DNA from 4 places in the Streptomyces telluris genome. Region 1 is predicted to be linked to each of the others. Evidence: riboswitches for the same ligand, from Rfam matches in the RefSeq annotation. Region 1 holds a riboswitch; each other region holds the start of a gene.
What was found. Region 1 has a riboswitch for cobalamin ahead of nicT (Nickel transporter NicT). Riboswitches for the same ligand answer to the same signal wherever they lie in the genome.
Positions count from the first base shown of each region.

Region 2: another riboswitch for cobalamin. It lies ahead of metE (5-methyltetrahydropteroyltriglutamate--homocysteine S-methyltransferase); the one in region 1 lies ahead of nicT (Nickel transporter NicT).
Region 3: another riboswitch for cobalamin. It lies ahead of NQU55_RS04225 (ribonucleoside-diphosphate reductase subunit alpha); the one in region 1 lies ahead of nicT (Nickel transporter NicT).
Region 4: another riboswitch for cobalamin. It lies ahead of NQU55_RS17045 (cobalamin biosynthesis protein); the one in region 1 lies ahead of nicT (Nickel transporter NicT).

Region 1 is NZ_JANIID010000004.1:263,739-271,285, forward strand. Features, by position in the region: gene NQU55_RS07280 (hypothetical protein) at 47-646, opposite strand; gene NQU55_RS07285 (APC family permease) at 658-2,220, opposite strand; cobalamin riboswitch at 2,432-2,649, shown strand; gene nicT (Nickel transporter NicT) at 2,681-3,841, shown strand; gene NQU55_RS07295 (MFS transporter) at 3,945-5,150, opposite strand; gene NQU55_RS07300 (alpha/beta hydrolase) at 5,262-6,773, opposite strand; gene NQU55_RS07305 (ATP-grasp domain-containing protein) at 6,984-7,547, shown strand, end outside.
Region 2 is NZ_JANIID010000001.1:458,539-466,085, reverse strand. Features, by position in the region: gene NQU55_RS01885 (DUF4360 domain-containing protein) at 1-231, shown strand, start outside; gene NQU55_RS01880 (hypothetical protein) at 262-3,639, shown strand; gene NQU55_RS01875 (hypothetical protein) at 3,710-3,922, opposite strand; gene NQU55_RS01870 (hypothetical protein) at 4,093-4,377, opposite strand; gene NQU55_RS01865 (hypothetical protein) at 4,467-4,817, opposite strand; gene NQU55_RS01860 (hypothetical protein) at 5,033-5,425, shown strand; cobalamin riboswitch at 5,507-5,716, shown strand; gene metE (5-methyltetrahydropteroyltriglutamate--homocysteine S-methyltransferase) at 5,896-7,547, shown strand, end outside.
Region 3 is NZ_JANIID010000002.1:481,597-489,143, reverse strand. Features, by position in the region: gene NQU55_RS04225 (ribonucleoside-diphosphate reductase subunit alpha) at 1-2,208, opposite strand, end outside; adenosylcobalamin-variant (AdoCbl-variant) riboswitch at 2,381-2,481, opposite strand; gene mctP (monocarboxylate uptake permease MctP) at 2,710-4,344, opposite strand; gene NQU55_RS04215 (DUF3311 domain-containing protein) at 4,341-4,598, opposite strand; gene NQU55_RS04210 (Gfo/Idh/MocA family protein) at 4,759-5,661, shown strand; gene NQU55_RS04205 (carbonic anhydrase) at 6,331-6,948, shown strand; gene NQU55_RS04200 (SulP family inorganic anion transporter) at 6,984-7,547, shown strand, end outside.
Region 4 is NZ_JANIID010000014.1:54,927-62,473, reverse strand. Features, by position in the region: gene NQU55_RS17055 (putative cobaltochelatase) at 1-699, opposite strand, end outside; gene NQU55_RS17050 (cobyric acid synthase) at 738-2,285, opposite strand; gene NQU55_RS17045 (cobalamin biosynthesis protein) at 2,315-3,280, opposite strand; cobalamin riboswitch at 3,409-3,528, opposite strand; gene NQU55_RS17040 (hypothetical protein) at 3,893-4,144, opposite strand; gene NQU55_RS17035 (inorganic phosphate transporter) at 4,164-5,408, opposite strand; gene NQU55_RS17030 (class II aldolase/adducin family protein) at 5,559-6,224, shown strand; gene NQU55_RS17025 (alpha/beta hydrolase) at 6,424-7,547, shown strand, end outside.

The DNA.
Region 1 (7,547 bases):
CGCAGGGACCGTGGCAGTCGCAGCGGCCGGACCGGCTCGCGGTGGATCAGACCGTGGTGGCAGGGAACTTCAGCAGGGCGACCGCCGCGAGCATCTGTATGCTCACCGCCGCCACGGCCTTGTGCGTGGGCAGGTGGTGCTGACCGCGGATCAGCAGGGTGGCGAAGGCGTAGCCGAAGGCCGAGGTGATCCAGGCGGCCGCCCGTACGGGGAAGGACTCCCCGGGCAGGCACGCGTCCAGGGCCAGGCGCGGCAGGTCCGTCGCCCAGAACACCACCACGAACAGCGTGACCGTGGGGCCGAACTTGCCGTTGCCGCCGAGCCGGCGGGCGATGGCCTGGGTGGCGATGCCCAGCAGCAGGCTGGCCAGCACGAGCACGACGTCGGCTATCGCCATGGCCTCCAGGGCCAGGGCCGGGCCCACGCGCCAGCCCTCCCAGAACGAGTCCTTGCCCAGCGTCCCCAGCGCTCCGCAGAGCAGGCACAGGAACGCCGCCGCCCCCCACACGCTCCGGTCCCGCGCCTCGTCCAGGATCTCGACCGGGCGGTACCACAGCCCGAAGAAGAGGCGGTGCCAGTACAGCCTGCGGCGGGCGGCGGAGGCGTGCGGGGCGGGAGGCGAGTGAGGGGAGGCAGAAACAGGCATGGGTGCAAGTATCACCGCTCGGCGGGCACCCCGGTGTCCGGGTCGGCGTCCGGCGCCTCGCCCGACCTGGCGTCGGGGACCGCACCCGCGGCGACATCGGGGGTGGTTCCGGGTGCCGACCCGGCGTCGGCGTCCGGGTCGGCGCCGTGCAGGTACTCCTCGCTGATCTCCCGCGGCCCGAACGGCCACACCTTCTCGTAGCGCGACCAGAGCACGAAGGCCACGCAGCCCGCCCCGACCCAGGCCAGGGACCATTCGATGGGGTGCCGGCCGGGCGAATTGCGGTCCGCGTAGCCGTAGATGACGAGCCATCCCACCAGCGCAACCAGGCTCGGCAGCGGGTAGAGCCACATGCGGTACGGGCGCGGCAGGTCCGGCTGGCGGCGGCGCAGCACGGTCACGGCCAGCACCTGGGCGAGGGCCTGCACGATCACCATCACGGACGTCAGCAGCTGGATCAGCGTGGCCAGGTCGGTATGACGGCCGATCAGGAACCCTGCTCCCGTGATGACTCCCATGGCGGCCAGGCCCAGCGCCGGGAAGCGGTGCCTGGGATGCAGGCGTCCGAAGGGGCGGAAGAAGACCTTCTCCCGGGCGGCGTCGTAGGGCACGCGGGAGCCGCCGAGCAGCCCGGCGAGGACCGAGGCGACGGCCGTGACGAGGATGAGCACGGTGACGACCCGGGCGGGCCCCTTGCCCCAGGCCTCCTCCAGGACCGCCGAGGCGACGGACGAGGACGCCGTCGAGGTGGGGTCGAGCATCTGCTTCCAGTCGATGACGCCGAGCGTGCCGATCTGCAGGAGCAGGTAGATGGCCATGATGCCGAGGATGGAGAAGACGATGGCGCGCGGCAGGGTGCGCCCGGGGTTCTTGATCTCGGCGCCCATGTACGCGGCCGTGTTGTAGCCGAGGTAGTCGTAGATGCCGATGGTCAGGCCCGCCGCGAAGCCGATCCAGAAGTGGTTGGTCGTCAGCTCGAAGGCGTCCGCGGGGTAGGTGAAGGCCCGGCCGGGGCTGAAGTGGGTGAAGGCGGCGAGGATCACCAGCACGACGGAGGCGATCATCACGCACCACAGCACGACCGTGATCCGCGCGATGTTCTCGACGCGCCGCCACAGCACCAGCACGATCAGCGCGATGACGGCCAGTCCGGTCAGGTCGCCCTGTGCCTGCCCCATGTCCGGCCACAGGTAGCCCAGGTACTGCACGAAGCCGATGACCCCGGTGGACATGCCCAGCGGGATGAAGAGCATGGCCGTCCACACGAACAGGAACGGCATCAGCTTCCCGGTGCGGTACTGGAAGGCCTGGCGCAGATAGACGTAGCTGCCGCCCGCGCCGGGGAGCGAGGCGCCGAGCTCGGCCCAGATCAGCCCGTCGGCCAGGGCCAGCACCGCGCCCGCGACGAAGCCGATGACGGCCTGCGGGCCGCCGAAGGCCGCGACCATGAGGGGGATGGTGACGAAGGGGCCGATGCCGCACATCTGGCTCATGTTGATGGCGGTGGCCTGGAACAGTCCGATGCGGCGCACGAAGCCGACCCGCTCGTCCGGCGATGGTTCCGTCTCTGCCATGGCGGTCGGCCCTTTCTCGCGCCGGACGGGGTCCGGCTGACCTGATTGTCCGTCCAATGCACTGGTAGCACCGGCGTGTCGCAACCGTCCACCGTTCCGGCACCGTCCGGGGGAACGGTTGCGCCCGCGCCCCTGCCCGCGCCCCGCCCCGTTCACGATCCGCCGCCCTCGATTGCGAGATCTTTGCAACTGCAGAACCTGTGCACAACCGCTAAGGTGGCCCGGCCGTGGTGTTCGGGAAGACCGGTGACGGGCCCTCGTGGTCCCAGTCCGGAGCGGCCCTCGCCACTGTGATCGGGGAGTGACCGTCCCGTTCCGCGCGCTCCCCACGGCGCGCGGAGCCACTGGCCGCAGCCGGCTGCCGGGAAGGCGGGGACGGGCGCGAACGGACCCGTAAGCCAGGAGACCGGCCACGGCATCTCGCAAATGGTCCACGAGGTGCTGGAGCGTTCAACCCAAGATGTCCCGTCCTGCTGATTCCCCCGGTTCTCCCGGTTCTCCCGGTTCCCCTGATTCCCCCGGTTCTCCCGGCCCCGGTCCCGCGCCCGCCTTCCGCTGGCGCCGCGAGGACACCGTGCGGACCGCCGGTCTGCTGGCCGTCATAGCCGCCCTGCACGTCGTCGCGTTCGGCGTGCTCTACCTGCTCGTCGTCCCCAACCACTACACCGTCGGCTCGAAGGTCTACGGGGTCGGGCTCGGCATCACCGCCTACACCCTCGGCATGCGGCACGCCTTCGACGCCGACCACATCGCCGCCATCGACAACACCACCCGCAAGCTCATGGCGGACGGCAAGCGCCCGGTCTCCGTCGGCTTCTGGTTCGCGCTCGGCCACTCCAGCGTCGTCGTCGCGATGGCCGCCCTGGTGGCCGGCGGCACCCAGCTCGCCGGGCGGCTGATGGACGAGGAGTCCACGGCCCACCAGACCCTCGGCGTCGTCGGCACGACGGTCTCCGGCGGCTTCCTCTACCTCATCGCCGCGCTCAACCTCGTCGCCCTCGCCGGCATCCTGCGCATCTTCCGCGCCATGCGCGAGGGCCGCTACGACGAGGCCGAGCTGGAGCAGCACCTGGACTCGCGCGGCTTCATGAACCGCATCCTCGGCCGCTTCACCCGCTCCATCACCCGGCCGGGGCAGATGTACCCGCTGGGCTTCCTCTTCGGGCTGGGCTTCGACACGGCCACCGAGGTCACGCTGATGGTGATGGCGGGCAGCGGTGCCGCCGCGGGCCTGCCCTGGTACGCGATCGTCTGCCTGCCGCTGCTGTTCGCCGCGGGCATGAGCCTGTTCGACACGCTCGACGGCACGTTCATGAACTTCGCCTACCAGTGGGCGTTCTCCAACCCGGTCCGCAAGGTCTACTACAACCTCACGATCACCGGCCTGTCCATCGCCGTCGCCTTCCTCATCGGCACCATCGAACTGGTCGGCGTCCTGCACGAGAAGCTGGAGCTGGACGACGCGGTGACCGGCTGGATCGCCGGGCTGAACCTCGACAACGTGGGCTTCGTCATCGTCGGCCTGTTCGTGGTGGTGTGGGCCGTGGCGCTCGGCTACTGGCGCTTCGGCAAGGTCGAACAGCGCTGGGCGGCCCGCACACAGGCCGCGGCCGAGAGCTGACGCCGGGCCGGCCCGGTCCCGGCGGGGCCGGTCCCGCCGGGGCCGGGGCCGGCAGGGTCCGGCTCGACCGCAGGGCCGGGCCCTGCCGCGGCACCGGCCCTGCTCAGACGGCGCGGGCGGGCGCCTCCGCGGTCTCCTCCCGCGCCGCCGGGACGAGGTGCGCCTGCCCGGCGAGGATCACCAGGGCGCCCACGGCGAGCCCGGCGACCCCGCACGAAGCGGCCCACGTGGGCCCCGCCGTCTCCAGCACCGTGCCGACGACGGCCGACCCCAGCGCCACGCCCGCCGTCATCAGCGTCACCAGCCAGGCGAACGCCTCGGTGACGGTGCCCGCCGGGGCGAGCTCGCCCACCAGCACGAACACGACGGTGAGCACGGGCGCGAGGAACAGCCCGGTGAGGATCATCAGGCCGGCCATGAGCGGCGGCGCGGGCAGCAGGCACAGCAGCCCGTACCCGGCCGTGAGCCCGAGCATCAGCAGCAGCGTCCGGCGCGGCGGCGCGATCCGCCAGTGGCGCACGGCCCCGTAGGCCAGCCCGCCGATCAGCGCGCCGAGGGCGTTGAGCGCGAGGAGCGTGGGGGCGCCGCCGGGCAGGGCGTGGTCCTCCGCGTAGTGGACGACGAGGACGTTGAGCGTGCCGATGGCGACGCCCGCGCCCGTGAGGCCCGTGAGCAGCACGACCAGACCGCGGCTGCGCAGCGGACCGAGCCAGTCGCCGGAGCGGGCGGGCGCCTTCCAGACCCGGGCGGGCGGGGCGGTGGCGACGACGAGCACCCCGGCGATGCCCAGGAGCGCACCGGCCCACAGCGCCGCCGAGGGCGAGGCGACGGCCACGCCACCGGCCACCACCAGGGGCCCGCCGACGAAGACCAGCTCCTGCGAGGCGGAGTCCAGGGCGTACGCCGCCTCCAGCTTCCCGGGCGCGACGATGTCGGGCCACAGGGCCCGCAGGCACGGCTCCAGCGGCGGCGTCGCCGCTCCGGCGAGCGCGACCCCGGCGAGGACGGCCGTGCGGCTGCCGGGCGCGATCGCCACGACCGCGAAGCCCACGGCCGCCACGAGGGCGGTGGGCAGCAGGACGAGCGGCTGGCCCGCCCGGTCCACCAGGCGGCCCAGCAGCGGGCCGCCGATCGCGGAGGCGATGGCGAACACCCCCACGGCCACGCCCACGAACCCGTACGACGCCCCCGCCTGACGGAGGGCCAGCGGTACGGCGACGGAGGCCATCGCGCTCGGCAGCCGCCCGACGAGGGTGCCCAGGAGCAGCCTGGTCACGTGGGGGCCGCGCAGCAGATCCGCGTAGCTCATGAGGGGCCCTCGCCGCTCGTCGACTCCCTCGGCCGCTGGGCGGCCATGTCCGGCGCTGACGCTCGCGTGGGTGAGATCACGAGGGCATCGTTATACGTAACACGTCGGCCGTCAAGGGATTTCCGGCAGGCCCGGGCCCTGGCAGCGCAGATCCTTGCCGGGCACCGTGCCGTCCACCAGGTAGGCGGCGACGGCGTCGTCCACGCACGCGTTGCCCCGGCTGGCGAAGACGCCGTGCGAGTAGTCGTTCTCCAGCGTGACCAGGCGGGATCCCGGCAGTACGCGCTGCATGGCCCGGGCTCCCTCGACCGGGGTGACGGGGTCGTGCTGCGAGGCGACGAGCAGGGCCGGGGGAGCGGCGGGGCTGCCGAGCCGCGTGCGGCTCTCCGGGCGGTGGTGCCAGTACGTGCAGGCCGGCGCCTCGATGCCGGTGAGGACGGGCAGCGGGTCGACGCGGCGCAGGCGGCGGAGGTCGGCGACGACCCGTCCGGGGGCGGGGCCGGGGCCGTCGGCGCACTTCACGGTGCGGTTGGCGGCCTCGTACGTACGCGAGTCCGGGCCGTCGAAGGGGGCGGCGGGGCGCAGGCCGCCGGCCGTGCCCTCGCGCAGGTAGGTGCGCAGCCCGTCGCCGAGGGGCGCCCAGCGCTCGGTGCGGCCGAGCGCCCGGTAGACCGCGCGGTCGAACTCGGCGGGCCCGAAGCCGTCCACGGGCCGGGCCGCGAGCCCGGCCCGCACCCGCTCGTACGCCCCGCGGACCGCGCCCGCCGTGCTGCCGAGCCCGAACCGCTCGTGGTGGGCGGCCAGCCACTCCAGCAGGGTCGCGCGCTGCCGCAGCAGGGACCCGGCCTGGCGGAGGTCGAAGGCGTACCAGTCCTCCGGGCCGACGACGCTGTCCAGCACCATCGGGCCCACCCGCCGCGGGAAGAGGGCCGCGTAGGCCGCGCCGAGGTAGCTGCCGTAGGAGACGCCGAGGAAGCCGGTGCGCCGCTCGCCGAGGGCCGCGCGGACGGCGTCCATGTCGCGGGCGGTCTCCTCCGTCGACAGGTGCGGCAGGGCGGGCCCCACGCCTGCCGCGCAGTCGTCGGCGAGGCGGTGCAGGGAGGCGAGGTGCTCCCGCTCGGCGGGGCGGTCGCGCGGGACGGGGTCGGGCGCGGGCGACGCGAACAGGCCGCCCATCGCGCCGCAGTCCGCGGGGGCGCTGCGGCCGGTGCCGCGCGGGTCGAAGCCGATGACGTCGTACGCGCGCCGGACCCGTTCGGGCAGTTTGGCGCGCTTGGTGACGGCGTACGGCAGCCCGGAGCCGCCCGGCCCGCCGGGGTTGACGAGCAGGATCCCGCGGCGCTCGGCGGGGGTTCCCGTGGCGCGGACGCGCGAGACGGCCATGGACAGGTGCGGGCCGCGGGGCCGGGCGTGGTCGAGGGGCACGCTCAGCGTGCCGCACTCGACGCGGGCGGGCGGGGCGGGCGCCGGTACGGAGGCGGGGCACGGCCCGAAGGCGATCGCGGCGGCGGGCGGCGCGGCGGCCGCGGCGGAGGAGGGGGAGACGGGGGAGAAGGGGGACAGGGCTGTCGCGGTGGCGGCGACGGCGCACAGGGCGGCGGCCGGGCGGGTGGGGCGGCGCATGGATCTCGCAATCGGCGGGGGTGGGGTGCGCAGGGGGCGACGCGGGGCGGTGGTGGCTGACGGCCCAGCAGATGACAATGACAACCATTATCGATAACGTGTGCGGGGTCAAGACGGGCCGCGCCGCCCCGAGGGCTCCCTCCGGCATGCCCCGGGCGCGCCCCGGACCCCCGGCCGGAACCGCCGACTGCACTACCAAGAGGGAGAGTTGTGGGACACCTGCTGATGGTCGAGAGCTGGGTCGGATCGATGAGCAGACTGCTGCCACGGGCGATCCGCGAAGCCGGCCACGAATTCACCTTCCTCACCCGCGACCTCCACCACTACCTGCGCTCCGCGCCCGAAGGCACCGCCCACCCCCTGCTCTCCGCCCGCAACGTCGTCCAGGCCGACACCAACGACCCCGCCGCACTGCTCCCGCACGTCGGGCAACTGCACGCCGCCCTGCACTTCGACGGCGTCCTGACCTCCTGCGACTACTACCTCCCGACCGCCGCCCGCATCGCCGCCCGCCTCGGCCTGCCCGGCCCGCCCGTGCGTGCCGTCACCGACGCCTGCCGCAAGGACGCCACCCGCCGCGCCCTCGACCGCGCCGGCCTCCCCGGGCCGCGCTTCGCCGTCTGCCCCGACTGGACCGCCACCGCCGAAGCGGCCCGCGACCTCGGCTACCCCCTCGTCCTCAAGCCCGTCGACCTGTGCGCCGGCATGTACGTGCGCAGGGTCGACGACGAGGCCGGGCTGGCCGCCGCCCACCGCGCCCTCGCGGACTTCCCC
Region 2 (7,547 bases), on a different contig from region 1:
ACCTTCGTCGGCCCGGTCAGCGAGAGCTGGCAGCTGTCCGACACCCCCTCCCCCGTCGTCTACGCCCCGTGCCGCGCGTCGCTGTACGCCGTCCTCTCCTTCGGTCTGCGGGTGAACGCCGGCACCTCGGACACCTCGGCGACGACCAGCTTCCTGTCGCTGGAATCGTCCGACGAAAGCGATGCCCGCGTCGTCCACCACCTCTCCTGGAAGCGGTGCCCCGGCGCCTGACGGAGCGGCGCTCTCCGCAAGAATCACCCCGTGACCGAAACCTCCGCTCCCGCACGTGCCGACGAGCTCCTCGCCGCTCTCGACCCGCTCCCCTTCCCCCGGCGCGTGCGCCACGTCGCCCGGTGGGCCCGGGAGCTCGGCGCCCGCGGGGAGCTCGGCGCGGTGGTGGCCGAACTGTCCGGGCGCGGGCGCTACGAGCGGGGTGTCGCCGGGCTGGCCGCGGGCGTCGGCCGTGAGGTCGCCTGGCTGCAGACCCGGCTGACCGACCCCGACCCGGCGGTGCGGGTACATGCCGTCGCCGCCGTGCGCCGGGGCCTCATACCCGACGCCGCGGTGGCGGCGGCGCTGGACGACGTCCCGGTGGCGATCCGCCGCGAGCTCGTGCGCGCGGTCGTCGCCGGGCGGCGGACCGCGCTCGCGGAGGCCCTCGTCCGGCCGGTCCGCGAGCGCTGGGGCGACGCCGAGGCGGCGAAGCTCCTGCCGGTCTGCGGGCCCGGGACCGTCGCGGAGCTGCTCCCCCTCCTCTTCCACACCACCGTCCCCTGGCCGAAGCTCGCCCGCCGCCACGCGACCGCGATCCTCGACGAGGCGGAACGCCGGCTCACCGCACTGCCGGAGGACCACCGGCGCCGGTGGTGGCTGTCGTACGGGTCCGTCGTGGCGGCCACCGTGGACGCCGAGCCGCTGCGGGTGCTCGACCTGCTGCAGCGCCTGTGCCACGGGAGGCTGCCCGGACAGGTGCACCGCCGGTTGGGACGGCCGGCGGCCGCCGATCCGGCCGGCACGCTCCGGCTCCTCCTGGCGCCCGGGCGCGAGGACGCGGACCTCACCGGCCTGCGGAAGCCCGTACTGCTCACGCTCGTCCGCCACCGGCCGCCGGGCTTCGACGACCTGGCCCGGGCGCTGGCCCGCCACGAGCCCGCGCTCGCGGGCCTGCTGCGGCTGATGCCGCCGTCGCAGCGCGCCGCGTGCTACGACGCCGCGACGCACGGGCAGGACACCGGCCGTGCCGTGCTGACGGACAGGATCCTGCAAGTGCTGCCGCGGGCGCGGCGGGAGGCCGAGGCCCGGCGCATGGCCGCGCAGGCCCGCGAGCGCGGGGCCGACTGGCGGACGGTCCTGTCTGCGCTGTCGTACCTGCCGGTGGCGGAGGTCCGCGAGGAACTGCTGGCCGCCGCCCGGCGCCCGGTTGCCGAGGACCGGGCGTACGCGTACGGGCTGCTCGTGCGCAACGCCGCCCTCGCCCGCGACCCCGCCGTCGTCACGGAACTCCTCGCCGGCCTGGGCCGGCTGCGCAACGACCAGGAGCCGGTGCGGTCCGCCGCCCTGACAGCGCTCGCCGCCGTGCACCCCTCGCTGTTCGCCCCCGAAGCCGCTCCCCACCTGGACCGCCTCGCCACGTACGCGATCGAGGCGCGGGACTTCTCGTGGTCCGAGAAGACCGCCCTGCGCTCCCTGGCCCACGCGCTGCTGCGCGAACACGGCGCCGCCGGGGAGGGCGGCGAGGAGAGCGAGCCGGCCGCCTGGTCGCTGCGCACCCTGGCGCGGCTGCCCGGCTCCGCCCACGCCCCCGTGCCCCTGCGGCACGGGCAGGAGCACCGGATCTTCGAAGCCCGCCGTCCGTCGCTCGAAGCGGCCGCCGACCGGGCGGACTTCGCCGGGACGCTGGAACTCGCGGGCTCGCTCGGCGAGCGCGCTTACGGCGTACCGGGACTGCAGGCCCTGCTGCGGCGGGCGGTCGAGCACGGCGGCCCCGGCGACGCCCGCAGCGCCGCCTCGTACTGGCTCGGCGACCCGCGGACGCGCGAGGCCCGGGTCACCGAGCTCATCGCGCTGGACCCGTCGGCCGTCACCCTCCCCGCCGTGGAGGCGGTACTGGTGCGCCGCCGCACGGACCTGCTGGACGCCGCCCTGGGCGACACCCCTCCCTACGGGCGCTTCCTCACCAAGGACAGCCACTGGCTGCCGCCGGTCCGCCGGGCGACGGCGTACTGGCTGCCGCGCCATCAGGCCGCCGCCGCACGGCTGCTGGAACGCGCGGCCGGGGATCCGACGCTCACGACGCACCAGCGCGTGCGCGCGATCCGGCTGGCCGCGTGCATCCCGGAGTACGGCACCGAGCTGCTGGTGCGCCGGGCCGGCGACGGCGACGTGCCGCTGGCCGAGGCCGCCCTGGCCGCCCTCGCGTGGACGGACACCCCGGGGCGGCACGTGCGGCTCCTGCTCTCGCACGCCGGCGGGGACCGGGCCCGGGTCGCGATCACGGCGGCGTCCCGCGCGGCCCGGTTCGTCGCGCCGTCCGCCCTGGCCGGGATGCTGCGCGAGCTGCTGACCGCGGCCACCGGGGTGAAGGTGACCAGCCGGAAGGAGGCCGCACGGCTCGCCGCCACGGCGCTGCCCGCGCCCGAGGCGGTGGCCCTCCTGGCCGAGGCGTGCACGCTCCCGGGCCAGCACCACGACGTGCAGGCCACCTGCGTGGCGTTCACGACGGACCTGCTCGCGCACGAGGAGGCGTGGGGGTTGCTGGAGACCGCGGCGAGCGGGCGGAGCGAGCTGCGGACGGCCGTGCTCTCGACCGTGCCCCGCCGGCTGCCGGCGCGGCACCGGCGCCGCTACGCGACGCTGGTCCGGGCCGTGTGCGACACCGACGACGCCGAGGTGGCACGCCAGGCGTACGCGGCGCTCGGCCGGTGGTCGCCCTGGACGCCCGAAGCGGCGGACGTCCTGGTGGCGGCCGTCACCGACCTGGAGAACAGGACGAGCTGGAGCCACGCCGCCGAGGCGCTGTGCGACGTCGTGGTGCTGGCGCCGTCCGGGTCGCCGGACCTCGCCCCGCTCATGCGGGCGTTCACGGCTCTCGTGGACGCCGACGCCCTGCCGGACGCGCCCGACGCGGAGCCCGGCCGCGACCGGCCCGCCCGCGCGCGCATCCGGCGCCTGGTCACCGGCCTGAGCGGCAGGAGCCGGTGGCACACCCGGGCTCTCGGGGAGGCGGCGCCGGCGGTCGCCGAACTCCTCGCGGGCTCGGGGGAGCACGTTCCCGAAGCGGTCGAGCTGATGGTGCGGGTCCTCGACCCGGCCGCCGCGCCGGAGGTCCTGACGGCGCAGCTGGAGCGCCTCGCCCGGCTGCACGAGGGCCGGCCCGCGCTCGCGGCGCGCACGGCCGGCTCCCTCGCCGGGCGCTTCGGCAGCCGCGACGGCAGCGACGAGGCGCTCGCCCACGCGGCCCGCTCCCTCGCGGACGACGGGGACCTTGCCACCGGGCTGTTCGCGCTCGCGCTCACCTCGCTCGGGGGCCGCCGCACCGGCTGGTCCGCGCCCTGGCGCGAGCAACTGCGCTCCCTGCGCCGGCACCCCCACCCGGACGTACGCGACGAGGCGCTGGCCCGGGTGACGGCCACGGAATGAGACACCGCGCGGGGGGCGCGGGCCGTGCCCCGGGCTCCCGTGCTCCCCGTGCTCCCCGTGCTCCCCGTGCCTACGAACGCCCTTCGACGACCCGCCGGGCCGCCTCGCTCTCCGCGGCGGCCGGCGAGAGCTCGCTCAGCGTGTCGAGGTCGGTGTCCTCCCGCAGTTCCTTCTCCCAGGCGGCGGCCAGCTTCTCCTGCTGCGCGCGCGGTTGCCGGCCGACCTCCTCGCGGTGAGCCGGGCTCAGGGCGCCAAGGAATCGCTCGACATCGTCGGTCGGCATGGGTTCTCCCTCGTCAGCGTCGACGGGCATCCCCTTCCCGGCGCCGGGAGGCCACCGACGGGCCGGGCCCGCCCCTTCACCTGAAAGGGGACGGCTCCGGCGTCGGCAGGCGGAGCACGCGGCCGCCCGCTCCCGGTGCCGGGAGCGGGCGGCCCGCGGAGCGGCTCCGGCTACTCCTGCCGTACGTACAGCAGCAGACGGGCGAAGAGGCCCGGCCGGGTCGGCGGCGCGCCGCGTGGGGCGGCCGGTTCCGCTCCCGCGACGGGGATGCTCGCGCCGGGAGCGGCGGGAGGCTTCTCCTCGGCCAGGGCGGCGGGGTCCGCACCGTGCGAAGGGCTCGTGGTGCCCGGAGGGTGCTCACCGTCGGTGGAGGCGGGCTGGGGGTCTGGGCCGTGGGCGCGGTAGGCCTGGGCGCGCAGATACGCACTCAGGACACGCGCGGGATCGAGGGGCATGACGTCTCTCTGCTCTCGTGCCTGCCGGTAGTGAAGGGAGTTCCGCACGCGCGCCCGCTCCGGACGGCCGGGGGCGGGCGCGGGCCTTCTCAGCAGCGCAGGACGTCGTTGCGCGCGGGGCCGGCGGACGCCGCGGGGCCCTCGGGGCCGGCCGGGGCCGACAGCGGGCGGGCCGGGGTGGCCGGCAGGACGGACGCCCGGAAGGGCGGGAGGCAGGAGCGCCGGGAGGGCGAGACCGAGGAGCGGGGCGAACGGGTGTCCGCGACGCAGTCGTCGGTGGCGGCGAACTCCACGGAGACGGAGCTCTCCTCCGGGCCGGGGCCCAGGGCGTAGACCGTGCCGCTCCCTCCGGAGAACAGCAGGAGGACGGAGACCAGCACGGCGACGGAGGCCCGCAGGGCGGGCCTCCACGGCAGCGGCTCAGGACTCCACAGGTTCATGCACTAAGCGTAATCAGTCAATTACTTTCGGCGCATTCCACCGTTCGGGTGAGGCCGTTGAATCGGACGCTGCATCTTCGTGCGGGAGCCGGGTACCTGGCCCGGATGGTCGCACAGCCCGCGCCAGAGCCCCCGGGCGCGCCGTACGGTCGGAGCAGGGCCTCCCCCGCTCGGCGGCGGGGCCCGGACACGGCCAGGACGGCGAAGGAGGAGCAGTGACGGATGCCCGGGAGAGTGCGGACCACGTCAGCGTGCATCTGACGGACTGCGGCCACCAGGACGCGGGCGCCGTCTTCGGCGTCCTCGAGGCCGTCTTCCCCGAGGCCGGGCCGCCGCGCGGCGAGACCGGGCCAGGCACCCCCGGCGCCGGCCCCATGATCTGGTGCATGAGCGTCGACACCCGCACGCGCACCGGCGCCGACGCGGTGCAGCCGGAGGGGACGCCCCTGTCGGGCGCGGTGACCGCCGACCTCTTCGGCGCGGCGGACCCCGTCCGCCAGGTCAAGGAGGAGCTCGAACGGGCCTTCGCCGTCGAGCACCGGGGGCACGTCTCCGGCGAGCACGAGATGGAGCTGCGCCTGCGCCTGGCCACGCGAACAGGCTCCTGAGGGACGCCCGTTCGCGCGTCGCGTGTCCCACACCACAGTCCGGTATCCGAACAGGTCTGTCCGTGGGCCCGTCCGGCACCATATGGTGGCGGTGCAGCTGGTTCGCCCTGCTCGCCAGGCAGGCGCGTCGTAAGAGGGAACCCGGTGGGAATCCGGGACTGCCCCGCAGCGGTGAGCGGGAACGACCGCCGTCATACGCACTGGATCCATACGGATCCGGGAAGCGACGGCCAGTAGGTGCCATGTGGCGTGCCCGCGAGTCCGAAGACCTGCCGACTGCCCGTGCGCTGCCGAGCGCACGGAGATCCCGGTGACCTCGAGGGCGGGTCGGCGCATACATCAGGCGGGCACGGACGGCGGCGCACACGCGACCGCATCCGGCAGCAACCCGCCCGGTTCCGTCGTTCCTTCGCGCCTTCCGCCCGTCCCCCGGGGTCATGGACGCACGCACGCTCGCGAAGGAGAGTTCCGTGACCAGCAAGTCCGCAGCCGCGGCAGCCCAGGCCACCGTGTACGGCTACCCCCGTCAGGGCCGCAACCGTGAACTGAAGAAGGCGATCGAGGGGTACTGGAAGGGCCGCGTCACCGCCGGCAGCCTCCGGGACACCGCCGCCGCACTGCGCCGCACCAACTGGCAGCAGCTGGCCGACGCCGGCGTCCACGAGGTGCCCACCGGCGACTTCTCGCTCTACGACCACGTCCTGGACACCAGCGTCATGGTCGGCGCGATCCCCGCGCGGCACCGCGCGGCCGTCGAAGCCGACTCCCTCGACGGCTACTTCGCCATGGCCCGCGGCACCCAGGACGTGGCGCCGCTGGAGATGACCAAGTGGTTCGACACCAACTACCACTACCTGGTCCCCGAGCTCGGCCCCGACACGGTCTTCACCCCGGACTCCACCAAGCAGGTCGCCGAGCTGAAGGAAGCCCTCGCGCTCGGCCTGACCCCCCGTCCGGTCCTCGTCGGCCCCATCACCTACCTGCTCCTGGCCAAGGCCGCCCCCGGCGTCGCCGCCGACTTCGAACCGCTCACCCTCCTCGACCGGCTGCTGCCGGTGTACGCCGAGGTGCTCGCCGACCTGCGGGCCGCCGGGGCGGCCTGGGTGCAGCTCGACGAGCCCGCCCTGGTCCAGGACCGCACCCCCGCCGAGCTGAACGCCACCGGCCGCGCCTACCGCGACCTGGGCGGCCTCACCGACCGGCCCCAGCTGCTCGTCGCCTCCTACTTCGACCGGCTCGGCGAGGCCCTGCCCGTCCTCGCCAAGACCCCCGTCGAGGGCCTCGCCCTGGACTTCACCGGGCCCGCCGCCGCCAACCTCGACGACCTCGCGGCCGTCGGCGGACTGCCCGGCAAGCGCCTCCTGGCCGGCGTCGTCAACGGCCGCAACGTGTGGATCAACGACTTCGAGAAGTCCCTGTCCACCCTCGGCACCCTCCTCGGCCTCGCCGGCCGCGTCGACGTCTCCTCCTCCTGCTCCCTGCTGCACGTCCCGCTGGACGCGGCGGCCGAGCGGGACATCGACCCGCAGATCGTCCGCTGGCTCGCCTTCGCCCGCCAGAAGACCGCCGAGGTCGTCACCCTGGCCCGCGGCCTGGCGCAGGGCACCGACACCATCGCGGCCGAACTGGCCGCCAACCGCGCCGACCTGGCCTCCCGCGCCGGCTCCGCCATCACCCGCGACCCGGCCGTGCGCGCCCGCGCCGCGGCCGTCACCGCCACCGACGGGCGCCGCTCGCAGCCGTACGCCCAGCGGGCGGCCGCACAGCGCGCCCACCTCGGGCTGCCGCTGCTGCCGACCACCACCATCGGCTCCTTCCCGCAGACCACGGAGCTGCGCACCGCCCGCGCCGACCTGCGCGCCGGACGGATCGACGAGGCCGCCTACGAGCGGCGCATCGAGGCCGAGATCCGCGAGGTCATCTCCTTCCAGGAGAAGGCCGGCATCGACGTCCTGGTGCACGGCGAGCCCGAGCGCAACGACATGGTGCAGTACTTCGCCGAACAGCTGACGGGCTATCTGGCCACGCAGCACGGCTGGGTGCAGTCGTACGGCACGCGCTACGTCCGCCCGCCGATCCTCGCCGGCGACATCTCCCGCCCCGAGCCGATGACCGTGCGCTG
Region 3 (7,547 bases), on a different contig from region 1:
GGCGTACGCGTACATCGAGCTGAGCTTGCCGATGGTGGGCGAGGCCATGAAGAGGTTCAGCGACTGGCTCTGGTCCAGGTACGGCGTACGGGACGCGGCCATGTCGATCAGGGCGCGCTGCGGGATCTCCCAGGCGGTGCGGTAGAGGTCGCGCACCTCCTGCGGGATCCAGCGCATCTCCTGGATCGAGCCGTTGGCCTCGGTCATCGCCTCGCGGGTGGCGCGGTCCCACACGCCGAGCTTCTTGAGGTCCTCCACCAGGTAGGTGTTGACCTGCAGGAACTCACCGGAGAGCGTCTCGCGCTTGAAGAGGTTGGAGACCTGCGGCTCGATGCACTCGTACACGCCGGCGATGGAGGCGATGGTGGCCGTCGGGGCGATGGCGAGCAGCAGCGAGTTGCGCATGCCGACCTCGCCGATGCGGGCGCGCAGCGCCTCCCAGCGGTCCGCCCAGGCGGCGACGGCGTTGGGGTAGTGGTCCGGGTGCAGCACGCCGCGGGCGGTGCGGGTCGCGGACCAGGCCGGGTGCGGGCCGTGCCGCTCGGCGAGGTCGGCGGAGGCCTCGTACGCCGCGAGCATGATGCGCTCGGAGATGCGGGTGGACAGCTCCTTGGCCTCGGGCGAGTCGAAGGGCATGCGCAGGCGGAAGAAGACGTCCTGCAGGCCCATCAGGCCCAGGCCCACCGGGCGCCAGCGGCTGTTGGAGCTGCCGGCCTGCTCGGTCGGGTAGAAGTTGATGTCCACGACGCGGTCGAGGAACGTGACGGCCGTGCGGACCGTGCGGTCGAGCTTCTCCCAGTCCATCTCGCCGTCGGCACCGAGGTGCTGCGCGAGGTTGACGGAGCCCAGGTTGCAGACCGCGGTCTCGCCGTCGTCCGTGACCTCGAGGATCTCGGTGCAGAGGTTCGAGGAGTGGACGACCGCGCCCTTCTCGGCCGTCTGGTTGGCGGTGCGGTTGGCGGCGTCCTTGAACGTCATCCAGCCGTTGCCGGTCTGCGCGAGGGTGCGCATCATGCGGGCGTAGAGCACGCGGGCCGGGATCTGCTTGACGGCCTTGCCCTCGGCCTCGTACTTGCGGTACGCGGCGTCGAACTCGTCGCCGTAGAGGTCGACCAGGTCGGGCGTGTCGGCCGGGGAGAACAGCGACCACTCGGCGTCGGCCTCGACGCGGCGCATGAACTCGTCCGGGATCCAGTGCGCGATGTTGAGGTTGTGGGTGCGGCGGGCCTCCTCACCGGTGTTGTCGCGGAGCTCCAGGAACTCCTCGATGTCGGCGTGCCAGGTCTCCAGGTAGACGCAGGCCGCGCCCTTGCGGCGGCCGCCCTGGTTGACGGCGGCGACGGAGGCGTCGAGGGTGCGCAGGAACGGCACGATGCCGTTGGAGTGGCCGTTGGTGCCGCGGATCAGCGAGCCGCGCGAGCGGATGCGGCTGTACGACAGGCCGATGCCGCCGGCGTGCTTCGACAGGCGCGCCACCTGGTGGTAGCGGTCGTAGATCGAGTCCAGCTCGTCCAGCGGGGAGTCCAGCAGGTAGCAGGACGACATCTGCGGGTGGCGGGTGCCCGAGTTGAAGAGCGTGGGGGAGGACGGCAGGTACGACAGGGTGCTCGTCAGGCCGTACAGCTCGGCGACGTCGGCGACGGCGCGCTCGGAGTGGTCCTCGGCCAGGCCGCAGGCCACGCGCAGCAGGAAGTGCTGCGGGGTCTCGATCACGTTGCGGGTGATCGGGTGGCGCAGCAGGTAGCGGCTGTGCAGGGTGCGCAGGCCGAAGTAGCCGAAGCGGTCGTCGGCGCCGCCGAGGAGGGCCTCGTCGACCAGCTCGTCCAGGCGCGCGGCGTGGGTGGCCACGAAGGCGGCGGTGTCGTCCGCGATCAGGCCCTCGCGGTGGCCGACGGCGACCGAGGCGGAGAAGGACGTGGCGCCCTGGCCGGCGGCCTCCTCGGCGATCGCGCGGGTGAGCAGCCGGGCGGCGAGCTTGGAGTACTCGGGCTCCTCGGCGATCAGCCCGGCGGCGGCCTCGGTGGCGAGGGAGCGCAGCTCGGCCTCGTCCGAGTTCGCGCTCCGGCCCCGCAGTGCGGCGGCGGCGACCTTGCCGGGGTCGGTGGCAGGAAGGTCGGCGGTGAGGTCGGTCAGGGTGCGCAGCAGCGCGGTCCCGGGGCCGCCGGTCGCTTCTTCCGCTGAGACCGGATCGGCGGGCGCGATGGTCACTGAGGCTCTCCCTCGCTCGGCTGGGTGGGCCGGCGGGAGAGCACGACGGTCGCGTACGGGCGCGCCTGATGGACCAGGGCATGCCTCGTAGGCGTCCGCCGGCCCAACCCGCGAGGCCCGGACGAATTCAACGCCCATAGCCGAGCCCAGGGCAGGCTCGGTGGAGGGCGTGCTGCCGGCAGGTACTCGGACTCCTGCATGCGCGGCTTAACGGCATACATGCACCGTTGCGGGACAGTTCCGGATTTTCACCGGATTCCCCTGCGACGACAGCGAGGACGAGCATACATCTAGTGCCGCCCCTCGTACGCGCCCCCACATGTTGTGTCGCGCGGTAAGCGCATAGGTCGGAATGTGTTATCAGGCCCCGGTGTTGAGGGTGGGTTCGCAGGTCGGAAGGGGGGTCGGGCGCGGGGTGCGGCGAAGGGCCGCCACGCCCCCTCCAGGGGGGCGTGGCGGCCCGGTCGGCTCCGCGGGGCGAGGGCTCCGCCGGGGGTCGCTCTAATGCCCTCCAGGGGCCCCTGCGGTGGCCGGCGGGAGCTCGCTGCGGACCCCGGGGTCGCCGGCGTCCGCCGTGTAGTCCGCCGCCGAGGTCTCGTCCGTGCCGTCCGGCACGCGCAGCGCCTTCAGGGCGAAGGTCAGGACGATGACGACGATCACATTGAGCACGAAGGCGGTGAGCCCGATATAGCCCTTTTCTCCGATAAGGGGGATGAGGTTGGTATTCCCGAAATGATCCTGCGTCGCGCTCGGCGTGTCGTACGCCTTCCAGGTGCCGTAGCCCATGCCCGCGGCCCAGCCGGCCAGCAGGGCCCAGCGGTGGAACCAGCGGGTGAAGAGCCCGCCCACGAGCGCGGGGACCGTCTGCAGGATCCAGATGCCACCGAGCAGCTGGAAGTTGATGGCGACGGTCTTGTCCATGGTGAGGACGAAGACGAGGGCGCCGACCTTCACCAGCAGCGAGGCGAGCTTGGAGACCTTCGCCTCGTGCCCGGGCGAGGCGTCCGGCCGGATGAAGTCCTTGTAGATGTTGCGGGTGAAAAGGTTCGCCGCGGCGATCGACATGATCGCGGCCGGGACCAGGGCGCCGATGCCGATGGCGGCGAAGGCCACGCCCGTGAACCAGTCCGGGAACATGTCCTCGAACAGCTGGGGGATCGCGAGCTGCCCGTTCTTCACCTTGATCCCCGCGGCGATGGCCATGAAGCCGAGCATCGCGAGCAGGCCGAGCATCAGGGAGTACAGCGGCAGGATCGTCGTATTGCGGCGGATGACGTTGCGGCCTTTGCTGGAGAGAACCGCGGTCACCGAGTGGGGATAGAGGAAGAGCGCCATCGCCGAGCCGAGCGCGAGCGTCGCGTAGGCCCACTGCGCGTCCGGACCGCTCACCAGGGAGCCGCGCGGCTTGCCGGTCTCCGGGTTCTTGACCGCGAACGCTTCGCCCGCCTTGCTGAAGATGTGGTCGAAACCGCCCAGCTTGATGGGGATGTAGATGATCGCCACGATGATCACGATGTAGATCAGCGTGTCCTTGACGAAGGCGATCAGCGCGGGCGCCCGCAGCCCGGAGGAGTAGGTGTAGGCCGCGAGGACACCGAAGGCGATCAGCAGCGGCAGGTCCTTCATGAACCAGTTCGAGCCGCCGCCCACGCCCAGCACGTCCAGGACCGCCTGTATGCCGACGAGCTGCAGCGCGATGTACGGCATCGTCGCGAGGATGCCGGTGAGCGCGAGGGCGAGCGAGAGGCCCTTCGAGCCGAAGCGGCCGCGGACGAAGTCCGACGACGTCACGTAGCCGTGCTTGTGGGAGACCGACCACAGGCGGGGCAGGAAGGTGAAGACCAGGGGGTAGCAGAGGATCGTGTACGGCACCGCGAAGAAGCCGGCCGCACCGCCCGCATAGATCGCCGCCGGGACGGCCACGAAGGTGTACGCGGTATAGAGGTCGCCGCCGAGCAGGAACCAGGTGACCCAGGTGCCGAAGGACCGGCCGCCCAGCCCCCACTCGTCGAGGTTGGCCATTTCTTCGGGGGTCCCCGCGCGCCGCCACTTCGAGGCCATGAAGCCCATGACCGTCACGGCGAGGAAGAAGAAGATGAAGACGGCGAGCGCCACGCCGTTCACGCCGTCCTTCATCGCCGCTCACCCGCCTTGCGGGCCCGCTCCTGGCGCCGCACGAGCACGTAGGCGACGACGGTGAGCAGGGTCGACACGGGCACCCACAGCATCTGGTACCAGTAGAAGAAAGGGATGCCGATGAAGGCGGGCGCGGTCCTGGCGTAGGAGTCGACCCACAGCATCGCGACGAACGGCACGGCCAGACACAGTCCCGCCACGGCCAGGGGCAGGGTGACGACCGCCCTCCTGCCGCCCTCCGGTGGTTCCGTCATGGTGGTGACTCCCCCCTGTGTGATCACTGCGTGATGCGCAGGAAATCTAGGGGAGGGCCCCGTTGGGCGTCACCCCCTGTCCGCATATCGGTATGACAACGACATCGGGCCTGTTGAAAAGGCGTTCCGTTTATGGTGAGTTGATGGACATGGAGGGGACTTGAGGTGGGCGGTCGCCGGCTGCGGCGACGTCGTGCGGCGTCAGGTACTGCCGGCCCTGCGCGGCCTGGGCGAGGAGACGGCGTACGTCTGGGGGCGGGATCCGGCGCGCGCCGCCCGTACGGCCGCGGAGCACGGGGTGCCCGCGGGCGGCGACGACCTCGGCCGGCTCACGGCCGCCGACGCGGTCTACGTGGCCACGCCCGTCGCGGCGCACGTGCCCCTCGCGCTCCACGCGCTGCGCGCCGGCTGCCACGTCCTGGTCGAGAAGCCCCTGGCGGGCGCGCTCGGCGGCGGGGGCGCCCTGGCGGCGGAGGCGGCCCGGGCGGGGCTGTGCGCGGGCGTGGCCTACCACCGCAGACTGGGCCCGGCCGCACGGCAGTTGCGCGAGGCGCTGACGGCGCGGGAGCCCGCGCGCGTGCAGATCACCTTCTGCGCCCCCTTCGACCCGGCGCCGGAGGACCCGGCGCACTGGCGCACCGATCCGGCCGTGGCCGGCGGCGGTGTGCTCGCCGACGCGGGCAGCCACCGCCTGGATCTGCTGCTGTCGGTCCTGGGCCCGCCCGTGCGCGTGGGCGCGCGCTTCGGCCGCAGGTTCGCCGCCGGGGCCGAGCGGCGCGCGCACGTCTCCCTGGGCTGGGCGTCGGGCACGTCTGCCGAGTGCCGCTTCGCCTGGATCGGCGGCGCAGAGCGGGACCGCCTCGACGTCACCGCCGGGGGCCGCTTCCTGTCGCTGGACCCGCTGGACGCGGAGCTCGCACCCGACCCGCATGTACCGCTGATCGCCGACTTCGCGGCGGCGGTGCGGGAGGGGCGCCCGCCGGCCTGCCCGGTGGCGGAGGCCGTCCTCGTGGACGACGTCATCACGGCGGCCTGCTGGGCGGCGCGCTTCCGCAACGCCTGAGCGGCTGACGGCGGAACCCCGCGGGGCGGGCGGGCGCATGAAACGGCCGGTGCTGAAGTGGCTGGATGTCACCCCTATCTGACGGTCATTCACCTGCCGTTAACCCACTGTTCACCATCCGCCCGCGCGGGCCGTGCGGGCGGATGCCTCGCCGCCCGGAGGGGGGCGGCGAAGGGGCCTCGCGGGCGGCGGGCTCCGCACGATTAGCGCGATCATGACAACTCGTTCCGCGCGGCCACCCATTGCCCCGGTGTGTGATGCATGCGCCCCCCTGTATCGCCGCCCGGATAGCGAATACGTGTGTAATGCACGGGTAATGCGTTCCTCCGGATCTCGCAATGAAGACGCAGCTGGTGGGGTCCATGGTTGCAGCTGAGACGGAATCAATTCCTCCAAAATCTCTGGGGGAATCGAATAGTTCGGGACTGTACCAATCAAGCGTCAAGTGGCCTTCTGCGTCCGTTTTTTGACGAAAAATTTCTCTTTCACGAGGAGGTAATACACAGGTAAAGTGTTGGTCTCTGCAGTCGTGCACAATTGGCTGCAGACGGCCGGCGCCATGCCCCGAGGCTGTGGCGCCGCCATGCCGCTCGCATGCTCGTCATGCCCGACCCGACCCGACCACACCGCGCCCGGCGTCATGCCGCAGAGCGCAGGAGGCAGGCCATCATGAAGTCCCTCATCGACAACGCGCGTTCCTTCGCCGCCACGCACGTGGCCGATCCGGAGCGTGCCGAGAGTTTCCGCGCGCTCGAAGCGGGCCAGTCGCCCGAGACGCTGTTCATCACGTGCTCCGACTCCCGTGTCGTGCCCGCGCTGTTCACCGGGGCGTCCCCCGGGGAGCTCTTCGAGCTCCGTACCGCCGGGAACATCGTCCCGGAATACCGCAGTGACATCCCCTCCGGCGAGAGCGCCACGATCGAATACGCGGTGCGCGTGCTGGGCGTCCGCGACATCATCGTGTGCGGGCACTCCCACTGCGGTGCCGTCACCGCCTTCGTCCGCGGCGACGACCTCTCGTCCGTTCCCGCCGTCCAGGGCTGGCTCGAGCGGGCCGTCCCCGCCGACGCCCCGGCCCGGGCGGTCGAAACCTTCACCCACGACATGGCGGAGGCCGTGCAGCGGCACTCCGTCGCCCAGCTGGAGACGCTCCGCTCGTACCCGTGCGTCCAAGAACGCATCGAGCAAGGCACGTTGGGGTTGCACGCCTGGTACTACGAGGTGCACACCGGCGCGGTCGAAGTCCACCTCCCCGAGAGCGACCCGGTGTCGTTCGGACCCCTGTGACCCGTCCTCACGTGACCTCCAAGGGACCCTCACCCATGTTTTCCGCCCTCAAGCAGCCCGCCGTCCTGCGTCAGGACGCGCTCGCTTCGCTCGTCGTCTTCCTCGTGGCCCTGCCGTTGTGCGTCGGCGTGGCCGTGGCCTCCGGGGTTCCGGCCGAGCTCGGCCTGATCACCGGCATCGTCGGCGGTCTCGTCGTCGGTGCCCTGCCCGGCAGCACGTTCCAGGTCAGCGGCCCCGCGGCCGGGCTGACCGTGCTCGTCTTCGAGGCCGTCCGGGAATTCGGCCTGGGCATGCTCGGCGCCATCGTGCTGGCCACCGGCGTGCTGCAACTCGTCCTCGGACTGCTGAAGTTCGGCCGCTGGTTCCGGGCGATCTCCGTCTCCGTCGTGCACGGCATGCTCGCCGGCATCGGACTCGTCCTGATCTTCGGGCAGTTGTACACGATGGCCGGCGTCAAACAGCCGCGCTCCGGACTGGACAAGATCGCCGGGATCCCCGGCCTGGCCGTCGACATCTTCACGGACAGCGCCGCCCTGACCGCCTTCGCGGTCGGCGCGGGGACCATCGCCGTGCTCGTCGTGTGGAAGAAGCTGCCCGCC
Region 4 (7,547 bases), on a different contig from region 1:
GGCGGCGATCCGCTCCCGCAGCGTTTCCTCCTCGGCGGCCCACTTCGCGGCGAACGCGGCCGGGTCCTCGTCGTAGGCGAGGCGGCGGCGCACGACCTCGACGCGCTCGTCGGGCTCGCGCGAGGCCGCGACCTCGACGGTCAGGCCGAAGCGGTCCAGGAGCTGCGGGCGCAGCTCGCCCTCCTCGGGGTTCATGGTGCCGACGAGGAGGAAACGGGACGCGTGACGGACCGACACTCCCTCACGCTCTACGTAGGAGGCGCCGGTGGCGGCCGCGTCGAGGAGGGCGTCGACCAGATGGTCGCCCAAGAGGTTGACCTCGTCGACGTACAGCACGCCCCGGTGCGCGTCGGCCAGCAGACCGGGCTCGAACGCCTTCACGCCCTCGCCCAGCGCCCGTTCGATGTCGAGCGCCCCCACGAGCCGGTCCTCGGAGGCGCCGACCGGCAGCTCGACCATGCGGGCCGGACGGGCGGCGTGCGCCGCCCCGTCCTCGTGCGGGCCGTCCGGGCAGCGGGCGTCGGGGGATGCCGGGTCGCACGCGAACCGGCATCCGGCGACGGCGTCGATCCACGGCAGCAGCGTGGACAGGGCGCGGACGGTCGTCGTCTTCGCCGTGCCCTTCTCACCCCGTACGAGCACCCCGCCGATGGACGGCGAGATGGCGTTGAGGAGCAGGCCCAGCCGCATGTCGTCCATGCCGACGACCGCGGTGAACGGATAGGTGGCCGAGGCCGTCAACGGGTACCCCCTGTGTTGTCGTTCCGCGCGAGCGGAGCCGGTGCACCCGGCGGTATGAACGGAACCCCCGGAGGGACCCCGTCCTCGATCAGCCGCAGCAGCGCGTCCGTGTCCGCGTGTTCCTCGATCAGATCGCCCAGCCGGTCCAGCTGTTCCTCCCGCAGCGCCGCGAAGCTCGTGTCTGGTGCCGGGACGAACGCCCGGCCCGCCGCCTCCGCGACGCGCCGCAGGAAGGCCCGCCGGAAGCCGTCGCTCTCCAGTGAACCGTGCCAGTGCGTGCCCCACACGGCGCCCACCCGGCAGCCGTCAAGGAACGCCTCGTCCCCGCCGCGGACGTCGGCCACGCCGTGGTGGATCTCGTAGCCCTCGACGGGCTCGCCCAGGGCCGTGCCCACCGGCCGCGCCAGGGTCTTCTCCGCGGCGAAGCGGATGCGCACCGGAAGCAGGCCCAGGCCCTCCACCACGCCCGCCCGGGACTCCACCTCGTCCTCGATGCGCTCGCCCAGCACCTGGAAGCCGCCGCAGATGCCCAGGACGGGGCGGCCCTCGGCGGCGCGCCGCGCCAGCGCGTCCGCGAGGCCGCGCTCCCGCAGCCAGGTCAGGGCCCGCACGGTGCCGCGGGTGCCCGGCACCACGACCAGGTCCGCGTCGGCGAGCTCCTCGGGGCGGTCCACGAAGCGGACGACCACGCCCGGCTCGGCCGCCAGCGCGTCCACGTCCGTGAAGTTGGACATCAGCGGCACCGCGCACACCGCGACCCGCAGCACGTCCGCCCCGTGCGGCGGGGCCACCACCGACTCCCGCACGGCGCCGCGCAGCGAGACGCGCAGGCCGTCCTCCTCGTCTATGCCGAGGCCGTGCGCGAACGGCAGGACGCCGAACGTCCGCCGGCCCGTCAGCTCGTACAGCATGTCCAGGCCGGGCTCCAGCAGCGTCACGTCGCCCCGGAACTTGTTGACGACGTAACCCGCTATCAGCTCCTGGTCCTCGGGCGAGAGCAGGGCCGTCGTGCCGAAGAACGACGCGAAGACGCCACCGCGGTCGATGTCGCCGACCACGACCACGGGCAGCCGGGCCGCCCGGGCGATGCCCATGTTCACGATGTCGCTGCGCCGCAGGTTGATCTCGGCAGGGCTTCCCGCGCCCTCGCAGATCACCGCGTCGTGCGTGCGCCGCAGCTCCTCCAGGCACTCCGTCACCGTTCCGAACAGCTGCTCCTGGCGGCCCGCGTGATAGCCGCGCGCACTGAGCTCGCCCACCGGCTTGCCCATCAGCACGACCTGGCTGCTGCGGTCGCCGCCCGGCTTGAGCAGCACGGGGTTCATGAGGGCGCTCGGCTCCACGCGGGCCGCGGCCGCCTGCATGGCCTGGGCCCGGCCAATCTCCGCGCCCTCGCGCGTCACGAACGAGTTGAGCGACATGTTCTGCGCCTTGAACGGCGCGACCTTGACGCCCTTGCGGGACAGCCAGCGGCAGATGCCGGCCGTCACCACGCTCTTGCCCGCGTCCGAGGTGGTGCCGGCCACCAGCAGGCCCCCGCCCAGCGGGCCCGCGGACCCGCTCCTGTCAGCCGTCACCGGCTCCTCCTCCGTGCGTACCGTGCGAAGCTTCCGACAGAGAGCCTGCCCACCACGGCCGTTCCCAGGGCCAGCAGGGACACCCGGCGCGAGAGGCGTACCGCGCGCTCGATGTCGTCCGTCGCCACCGGGCGGTTCTCCGCCCCCAGCACGGGCCGGTGCTCGACGCGGCCCGCGTACGCGAGGGTGCCGCCGAGCCGCACGCCGAGGGCGCCGGCGAACGCGGCCTCCACGGGGCCCGCGTTGGGGCTGGGGTGGCGGGACGCGTCCCGCCGGGCCACCCGCCAGGCGCCGCGCGGATCCGGGCCCGCGAGGACGGCGAGGGCCGCGGTCAGGCGGGCGCCGGGCCAGCCGGCGACGTCGTCGAGACGGGCCGAGGCCCAGCCGAAACGGCGGTAGCGGGGGGACTTGTGGCCCACCATCGCGTCGAGGGTGTTCACCGCCCGGAAGGCCACCAGCCCCGGCACGCCCCCGACGGCGCCCCACACCAGCGCGCCGACGACGGCGTCGGAGGTGTTCTCGGCCACGGACTCCACGACGGCGCGCGCGATCTGCTGCCCGTCCAGGGCCTGCGGGTCGCGCCCGCACAGGTGCGGCAGGCGCTCGCGGGCGACGTCCACGTCGCCGGCGGCGAGCGCGCCGCCGATGGCACGGGCCTCGCGGCCCAGGGAGGTGCCCCCGAGCACGGCCCAGGTGGCGGCGGCGGTCAGGGCGATGCCGGCGGGGCGGGAAGCGCGCGCGGCGCGCGACAGCAGCGCGGCACCGGCGGCGGCGCCGCCCGCGCACAGCAGGGCGTGCGCGGCGCCGTGGCCGCGGTGGTCGCGCCACAGGCGCCGCTCGACGGCCTGGGCGGCGCGGCCGAACGCGGCCACGGGGTGGCCGCGGCGGGGGTCGCCCAGGACGCGGTCACCGAGGAAGCCGAGGGCGGCGCCGCACGCGAAACCGATCGGATCGGCACGCATCGGATCAGACCGCCGTCACGCCTCGGCGGGGGGAGAGAAGTGTGCGGGGCGTTCGGTGGCGGGCGCCGGGCATGACGATGTGTCCTCACTCAGGGTCCGCGCCCTGGCTCGACGTGGCCGGCGACCAGAGTCTCCTGGCTCCCGGATCCGCGCCGCCCCGGCCTTCCGGCTCGCCGCCGTGGCATCGCGTGGGGGAGACGCTCCCCGGTGACAGTGGCGGGACCGCGCCGGATTCACACCGGCTTCCTCTGCTGTCGCCGTTTGGCTCCGGAAGTCCACCATGCGCCGCGGGCGCCGTCAACTCACCTCTGACCTGGCCGGACCCGCCGTCCCGGCTGCGCCGGGCAGCCTGGAGAGCACGGCACCGCCGGACTCCGCCGTGCCGGTCGCCCACCGTGGCGGCGGATCTTCGCGTGCGGAGGGAGCGAGGGCCCCGGCCTTCGCCGCCCGGGCCGAGCGGAACCTTCTGCAGCCGCCGCGGCGCGCAACCGTGACGCGCCTGCCCGGCGGTGCCGTGCCGCCCGCACCCGGAGGCTTCCTGCGACCCCCGGCGGGAAACGCAGCGGCCGGGACCCCCGTGGGGATCCCGGCCGGACGAGGCGGATCGCGGGGCTACACCACGATCAGGTAGATGCCGTACCCCACGGCCGCCGCGCACAGTGCGAAGCACGCGTACGCACCGGAGCGCCGCGCGAGCGCCCCCGCGCCCGCCGCCGAGTCCGCCGAACCCGCCGCCGAGTCCGCCGAACCGGCCGCGCGGGGCGACGTGCCGACGATGCCGAGGGTGAAGATGCCCACCAGGCCGACCGTCACCACGAGGCTGACGCCGAAGACCTGGCCGAGGGCTGCCCAGTCGATGTGCATGCTGTTTCTTCCTTAAGCCTTAGCTCGCCGTGGCGGCGGCAGGAGCCCGCCCGGCCTCGGGGGAGGGGGAGACCGCGGCGGCCAGGGGGCCGGCCGGCGGCGGGGCGACGGCCTGCAGGGCCGCGGTGACGACACCCGCCGGCTCGGCGTCGGTGCCGGCCTCGCGCGAATCCAGGTCCTCGTGGGTGACGGGCTTGCGGCGCGAGGCCAGCCAGATCGCGCCGGAGACGGCCAGGCCGAGGACGGCGACCGCCGCGACGCCCCAGTCGCCCTGGTCGGCGAGGAGGGCGGCGCCACCGGCGACCAGGCCCGCGGCCGGCAGGGTCAGGCCCCAGGCCATGATCATGCGGCCGGCGGTCGACCAGCGCACGACGCCGCCCTTGCGGCCGAGACCGGCGCCCATGATCGAGCCGGAGCAGACCTGCGTGGTGGAGAGGGCGAAGCCGATGTGCGAGGAGGCGAGGATCACGGTCGCGGCGCCGGTCTGCGCGGCGAAGCCCTGCGCGGGCTTGATGTCGGTGAGGCCCTTGCCGAGGGTCTGGATGATGCGCCAGCCGCCCAGGTACGTGCCGAGCGCGATGGCCAGGCCCGCGGAGACGATGACCCACATGGGCGGGTCGGCGTGCGGGGCGACGACGCCGCCGGCGACGAGGGCGAGGGTGATCACGCCCATGGTCTTCTGGGCGTCGTTGGTGCCGTGGGCGAGGGAGACCAGGGCGGCCGAGGCGATCTGGCCGGCGCGGTAGCCCTTGGCGGTCTCGCGCTCGTCGCGGCCCTTGGTGAGCCGGTAGGTGAGCCGGGTCGCGCACCAGGCGGCGATGCCGGCCACGAGCGGCGCGGCGACGGCCGGGATCAGGACCTTCATGACGACCTTGTCGGTGTTGACCGCGTCGAAGCCGACGGCGACGACCGTCGCACCGATCAGACCGCCGAAGAGGGCGTGGGAGGAGCTGGAGGGGAGCCCGGCGAGCCAGGTCAGCAGGTTCCAGACGATGGCGCCCACCAGACCGGCGAAGATCACTTCGGGTCTGATGCCGGCGGTCTCATCGATGATTCCCCCGGAGATGGTCTTGGCCACCTCGACGGACAGGAATGCCCCGACGAGGTTCAGGACCGCCGACATCGCCACCGCGGTCTTGGGCTTGAGCGCCCCGGTGGAGATGGTGGTGGCCATGGCGTTGGCCGTGTCGTGGAAGCCGTTCGTAAAGTCGAACACCAAGGCCGTGACGATCACGATCCCGATGAGAAGCGTGATGTGTTCCATTCACCCAGGCAATCAGCTCGATGGTCAGTACAGCGTGGACCGTAAAGACCCTTGGTGAACGGAAGGTGAACTGGGCCGGACTGATCAATGACGCGAACCGGAGGCGGAGCACGGATGGCGGGGCGGAAGCAAGGACGGACGGAGGGACGAATGAGAGAGAGCGAACAGATCCGCCGGGCGTGGGACGGCGTCGTGGCCACGGCCCGGCGCACCACGGCCGACGGCCTCGTGGTGGGCACCTCGGGCAACGTCTCCGCGCGCGTGGGGGACGCCGTCGTCGTCACCCCGAGCGGCATCCCGTACGACCGGCTGACCCCGCGCGACCTGGTCGCCGTCGACCTGGAGGGGCGTCCGCTCCTGGGCGACCTGGCCCCCACCAGCGAGCTCCCCCTGCACCTCGCCGTCTACCGCGCCACCGGCGCCGCCGCGATCGTGCACACCCACGCCGTGCACGCCACGGCCGTCTCCACCCTCGTCGAGGAGCTGCCGCTGATCCACTACATGGCCGGCGCGCTCGGCGGCCCGGTCCGCGTCGCCCCCTACGCCCTGTACGGCAGCGACGAGCTGGCCGCGCACGCCCTGGAGGCCCTCGCCGGCCGCACCGGCTGCCTCCTGCGCAACCACGGAACCCTCACCTACGGCGCGAGCCTGGACCAGGCGTACGACCGCACCGCCCAGCTGGAGTGGATGTGCCGGGTCTGGCTCACCGCCTCCTCCCTCCCCGGCCGCACCCCCACGCTCCTCACTCCCGCCCAGGCAACCGAGGCCATGGAGAAGCTCCGCGACTACGGAAGGCCGCAGGCCGCCCGGCCGTGACCTACGCCACACGGCAAAACTCCGCCGCGCGGCGAGCAGCCACAGCGGCGGAATCCGGCGGTGCCGAGCCGACGGCGAGTCCGGCACCGCCGGGACGGCGCGTCCCGGTTGCGCGCCGTGGCGGTGGCAACAAGATCGGGCGCCGCCGGCAGGCAACCCCCACTGGCCGCCGCCGCCCCCGCCGCCCACACTGGAGAGCATGGGCATACGGACCACGGCGGCCGTGGCCGCCGTCACGGCTTTCGGTGCCGGTGCGGCCGCCCTGGCGGCCGGACGGTACGCCTCCGACGCCGCTCTCCGGGCTTCCCCGGGCGGCCCGCCGCCCGACCAGCCGCGGCTCGCCGTCCACGCCGTCGACGGCGACCTGATCACCCTCACCCGCGACCGGGCCTCGCTGCGCCCGGGCACCTACGGGCTGACCGGAAGCGGCCTGCACGCCGTCGTCGGCGCCGTCGTCCACGACGCGCCGCACGCCGCCGACGCCGTGGTGCGCCGCCTGGAGGGCGTCACGCGCGGCGTGCCCGAGCCGGGCGACCGGGTGTGGATGACGCCGCAGCTGCACGCCGGGAACCCCCGCGACGCCCTCGGCCTGGACCACGCCGACGTCATGGTCCCCGGCGAGCTCGGGCCGCTGCCCGCCTGGTTCCTGCCCGCCGCCCGCGAGACCTGGGTGATCACCGTGCACGGCCTGGGCGCCACCCGGGAGCATCCGATGGTCGTCATGCCGCTCCTGCACCGCCTCCGGTTGCCGGTCCTCGACCTGGCCTACCGGGGCGATTCCGGAGCCCCCGGGCCACCGGACGGAATCAGCCGTTTCGGGCTGGCCGAATGGCATGATCTCGCCGCTGCTGTCCGCTATGCCCTGGCCCAGGGTGCCCGCCGCATCGTCCTCCACGGCTGGTCCACCGGCGCCACCATGGCGCTGCTCGCCGCAGGCGACCCCGCCCTGCGCCCGCACATCAGTGGCCTGGTCATGGATTCGCCGGTGCTCGACTGGCCGGCCGCCCTGCACTCCCTGGCCGCCGCCCGCGGCGTGCCCGCCCCGCTGCTCCCGCTCGCCCTGCACGCCGCCCGTGGCCGGACCGGAATGGCCCCCGACGGGCTCGCCCGGGTCCGGGACCCGGCCCGGCTGACCCTGCCCGTGCTCCTCGCCCACGGTCCCGACGACACCGTCGCGCCGTGGCGCACGTCACGCGAACTCGCGGCCGCCCGCCCCGATCTGATCGTCCTGCACACCGTCGCCCGGGCCCCGCACGCCGCGATGTGGAATGCCGCCCCGGGGCGTTACGAGGAGGCTCTGCGGAGGTTCCTCATCCCCTTGAT